DNA from 2 places in the Idiomarina loihiensis L2TR genome. Region 2 is predicted to be linked to the other one. Evidence: riboswitches for the same ligand, from Rfam matches in the RefSeq annotation. Region 2 holds a riboswitch; the other holds the start of a gene.
What was found. Region 2 has a riboswitch for thiamine pyrophosphate ahead of thiC (phosphomethylpyrimidine synthase ThiC). Riboswitches for the same ligand answer to the same signal wherever they lie in the genome.

Region 1: linked by a shared signal. The riboswitch ahead of IL_RS12110 (TonB-dependent receptor) and the one ahead of thiC (phosphomethylpyrimidine synthase ThiC) in region 2 are both predicted to bind thiamine pyrophosphate.

Annotation. Positions count from the first base shown of each region.
Region 1 is NC_006512.1:2,528,318-2,530,720, reverse strand. It holds gene ubiD (4-hydroxy-3-polyprenylbenzoate decarboxylase) at 1-279, shown strand, start outside; gene fre (NAD(P)H-flavin reductase) at 280-981, shown strand; TPP riboswitch at 1,032-1,130, shown strand; gene IL_RS12110 (TonB-dependent receptor) at 1,180-2,403, shown strand, end outside.
Region 2 is NC_006512.1:820,187-822,589, forward strand. It holds gene IL_RS03880 (formylglycine-generating enzyme family protein) at 1-655, shown strand, start outside; gene IL_RS03885 (SCO family protein) at 648-1,292, shown strand; TPP riboswitch at 1,333-1,451, shown strand; gene thiC (phosphomethylpyrimidine synthase ThiC) at 1,535-2,403, shown strand, end outside.

The DNA.
Region 1 (2,403 bases), 1.1 Mb from region 2:
GACGACGACGTAAATGCGCGTGACTGGAAAGATGTTATCTGGGCTATGACAACCCGGATGGATCCGGCACGTGATACGACCCTGGTCGAAAATACGCCAATAGATTACCTTGATTTTGCTTCACCGGTTTCCGGACTGGGCTCAAAGATGGGAATGGACGCCACCAATAAATGGCCGGGTGAAACCGACCGTGAGTGGGGCGAACCAATCGTCATGAGCGATGAGGTAAAACAGCGTGTTGACGAGCTGTGGGACGAACTGAATATTATGGAGTCGTGAATGAGTCAACAAATGACCTGTAAAGCTGAAATTTCGCGCCAGTTGGCGGATGCTGTGTGGGAAGTGCGTTTACAATTGCCGCAGCCGGTTGAGTTTAAAGCAGGCCAGTACCTTATGGTGGTGATGGGCGAACGCGATAAGCGACCGTTCAGTATTGCGTCGTGCCCGTCCAATAAAAGTGAGTGGTTACTTCATGTTGGCGCTACGCCGGACAACAGCTATGCCATGGAAGTGTTGGATAAAGTGCGTGACGATGGGGAACTAGAAATTGATGCGCCGGACGGTATTGCGTTTTACCGTCAGGAAAACACTAAGCCGGCAGTGTTAATTGCTGGTGGCACCGGTTTCTCGTATACCTATTCTATTTTGCAGCAACATTTACGTGTGTCGCCAGAGCGGCCTCTGACACTTTACTGGGGTGCAAAAAGCTTAAGCGACCTGTATTTGCATGACGAACTGGAACGCTTAGCAAGCCAGTACGAGCACTTTGATTATCACCCGGTGGTCGAAGACGCGGATAACAACTGGGCTTATTCTATTGGTTTAGTGCACCACGCGGTTATGGCCCGTGAGCAAAGTCTGCCTGAGTGTGAAATTTACATGGCTGGCCGTTTTGAAATGATACGCGTTATTCGCGACGACTTTGTCGCTAAAGACGTACCGTTAGAAAACCTTTACGGCGACGCTCTGTCCTTTATTTAATTGCACTGAAAGTAAATTTGTTTAACTAACAAGCTGCGTTATACTGACGCCGCTTTACCAAGGGGTGCCGGCAACGGCTGAGATGCATTAGCGAACCCTTAAAACCTGATCCGGTTAATACTGGCGTAGGGATGGTAGAAAACCCGTCTAATACAGCCTTACCGGATCGTTTCTGACTTTGTTTTGAGGAAATGATCCATGAAAATAATCAATTCATACTTAGCAGCCAGCATTGCCGCGGCGTTATCCAGTGTTCCCGCTTTTGCCTTTGCAGCAGAGGACACACAAGATACAAAAGACATTGAAATTATTGAAGTGAGTGGTGACTTTCACCGCCGCACCTTAAATGAAACCACCAGCAGCGTTTCTATTATTGATAAAGATGCGATGCAACAGCGTCACTCACAGCATTTACAAGACACTCTGAACAGTTTGGCCAACGTGAATTTCTCTGGTGGCACTTCCACGGCTCGGTTTATTCAAATTCGTGGTATTGGCGAGCGCTCTCAGTTTGTTGATCCTGTAACGCCCTCGGTCGGTTTGATAATTGATGGTATTGATTACAGCGGATTAGGCAGTGCCGCATCGCTTTTCGATATTGATCACGTGGAAGTGTTTCGCGGTCCGCAAAGCGGACGTTTTGGCGTGAACGCTATGGCCGGTTTATTGTTGCTGGACAGCACCGCACCGAGCAGCGACTTTAACGGCCAGTTTCAGCTATCAGCAGGCAACTATTCCGAAGCCATGGGCGGCCTTGCTATGGGCGGAAACCTAGGGCTGTTAGGTAACGCCCGCTTCTCGGTCAGCCAGTTTCAGCAAGACGGTTACATTGAAAACACTTACCTTGAGCGTGATGACACGGAGCAGCGCGACGAACTCACTGCGCGCTTCAAGTTGGATACCGAGCTCAGTAAAGACTGGCTGCTGCAAACGGTTCTGCATTATAACGATGTCGACAATGGCTACGATGCGTTTAGTCTCGACAACACCCGCGAAACTTTGTCCGATGAACCGGGTTTTGACCGCTTAGAAAGTCAGGCATTGCGCTTGCAGCTCAGTTACCTGGGTTTTGACAACAGCCGTCTGGAAATGTCTGTTAACTACCTGGATGCAGACACCGGCTACGCTTACGACGAAGACTGGACCTATGAAGGTATCGCTCCGGGCTGGGAATACTCAGCTTTTGACGCGTACTTCCGCGACCGTGACGACAAAACCGCCGAAGTTCGCTGGGTATCCGACGAGCCCGAAAGCCTGTTTGGTATTGATAGCGAATGGGTTTTAGGTTTGTACTATTACGACAAATCGGTTCAGCTGACACGTGACTATTTTAACTGGGACTTAGGCCAGCCAAGCATTTTCAACAGCGACTATGATAGCAATCACGTTGCTATTTATGGTGAGCTAACTCAGCATTGGAGT
Region 2 (2,403 bases):
ACTGGACAAAGAGCGCCTCAGTATAGAAATGGAAAGTTTCATGCTGGACGCAACCCCTGTCACTAACCAAGAGTTTCTGGAATTTGTCATTGAACAACCTCAGTGGCAGCGAGACAACATCGCTGCCCTATTCCATGATGGAAATTACCTGAAGCATTGGGATGATAATACTGAATTTGCTAAAGGCAAAGACAACGAACCAGTCACTTATGTGTCTTGGTTTGCCGCACGCGAATACTGCTCCGCACAAGGTGGCCGTTTGCCTGGTCTTAACGAGTGGGAGTATGCGTCGGTCAAATATCGGCAACAGCAGAACATCAGCGACGATGATTATGCCCGTAACCTGTTTGCCTGGTACAGCCAGCCACACAGTGCGAAACAACAAACCGTCGACCCAAATGCTGAGCAATTGATGCACATGCACGACCGTGTCAACGAATGGGTAGACGACTATCAATTATTATTAACCAACGGCGATGACGTCGATTTGCTCTCCGGCTCATGTGGCGACGGAGCGCGCTTTATGTCGAGTTTTAGTAACGCCAATTACGCCACATTTTTCCGTTATCAGTCACGCAGTGATTACGCCCCGCAAAGTGCGACCAGCACTATGGGTTTTCGTTGCGCATACGACCTGGAGAACGACCATGAATAAATTGCTAAAATTGACCGCCCTGGCCTCTTTGATCTTTGCTGTCCAGTCTTTTGCGCAGGATCACTCGCATCACAATATGCACAAGAATCAGACAGCTAACGACCACAGCAATCATACGGCAATGAACGCAGCAGAGGTCTCTCACTCCGAGTCGGTATACCAGATAGATGCTACCTGGAACACGCATAAGAATAGCCAACTCAAGCTTTCAGAACTTGAAGGTCATCCCGTTATTCTTTCCATGATTTATGGCAGTTGCACCACCGCCTGCCCAGTGTTGGTTCATGACGTAAAACGCTTATACAGCAAGCTGGACGAAGACACTAAACAGCAAGTTAAGCTCGTTATGGTGAGTTTTGACACCGATCGCGATACACCCGAGGCACTCGCTGACTATGTTAAGCAGTATCAACTTAACAACGACAACTGGCTGTTTCTGAACGGTTCGGAGCAGGATATCAGAACCTTAGCTACAGTACTTGGCGTGAGGTATCGACAGCGTCCGGACGGTGATTTTGATCACAGCAATTTGATCACTATTCTCGATAAACAAGGGCTTATTGTTGAACGCATAGAAGGCCTAAGCCAGCCAATGGAGAAGCCAGCTAACGTTGTCGCTAAACTGGTTAACGATTAACAGCGGTTGCATTCGCTCTAAGATTTTGTTCCACTAAAAAGGAATCTTGTCGGAGTGCCGGTAGCTTTCTTAATGAAGTTACCGGCTGAGACCGCAATTGCGGGATCCGTTGAACCTGATCAGGCTAATACCTGCGAAGGGAACAAGAGAGCATCAGCATGACACGACCGTTGTTTCTGCGCTGATGTTCCTTTCAACACTCCTGACAAGCATCTCTAACATCAACAAAATGAGAGAATGCTATGTCAACTGCACCATCGAATAACCGTTTAAACCGCCAACAGGCTGAATCCTTCTTATCATCACTATCCGGGCATTATTACCCTAATTCCAGCCGTGAATTTATTTCAGGCAGCAACAAAGACATCCAGGTCCCCTTTCGTCGCATTCACCTTAGCGAAACCCTGCACCAGCCCACACCGGGCGTGAAGTTACCACCGAACGAACCGGTAGATGTGTATGATACATCCAGTGTCTACGGTGACCCGGATGCCACAATTGACGTAAAAGCGGGTCTGAAAAAGGTTCGTGAAAACTGGATTCAGGAGCGCCATAGCGAGAACCAGCAATATAATCACGGCATTACGCAGTTAGCTTACGCAAGGCGCGGCGTGATCACCCCTGAGATGGAGTTCATTGCACTGCGCGAGAATATGGGTCGGGGGCACCTTAAGAACCCCATAACACCGGAATTTGTACGCGACGAAGTCGCCAGTGGACGCGCGATTATTCCCGTTAATACCCACCACCCCGAATCAGAACCAATGATTATTGGCCGCAACTTTTTGGTTAAAGTGAATGCCAACATTGGTAACTCATCGGTTAGTTCGTCTATTGAAGAAGAAGTCGAAAAGCTGGTATGGGCGACTCGCTGGGGCGCTGATACCGTAATGGACTTATCTACCGGCCGTAATATTCACCAAACCCGTGAGTGGATCTTACGCAACAGTCCAGTGCCTATTGGTACTGTGCCTATTTATCAGGCTTTAGAACGGGTCAATGGCGTTGCTGAGGATCTGAGCTGGCCAGTATTTAAAGACGTACTGCTGGAACAGGCTGAGCAAGGTGTGGACTATTTTACGATTCACGCCGGCGTACTGCACGACTTCAT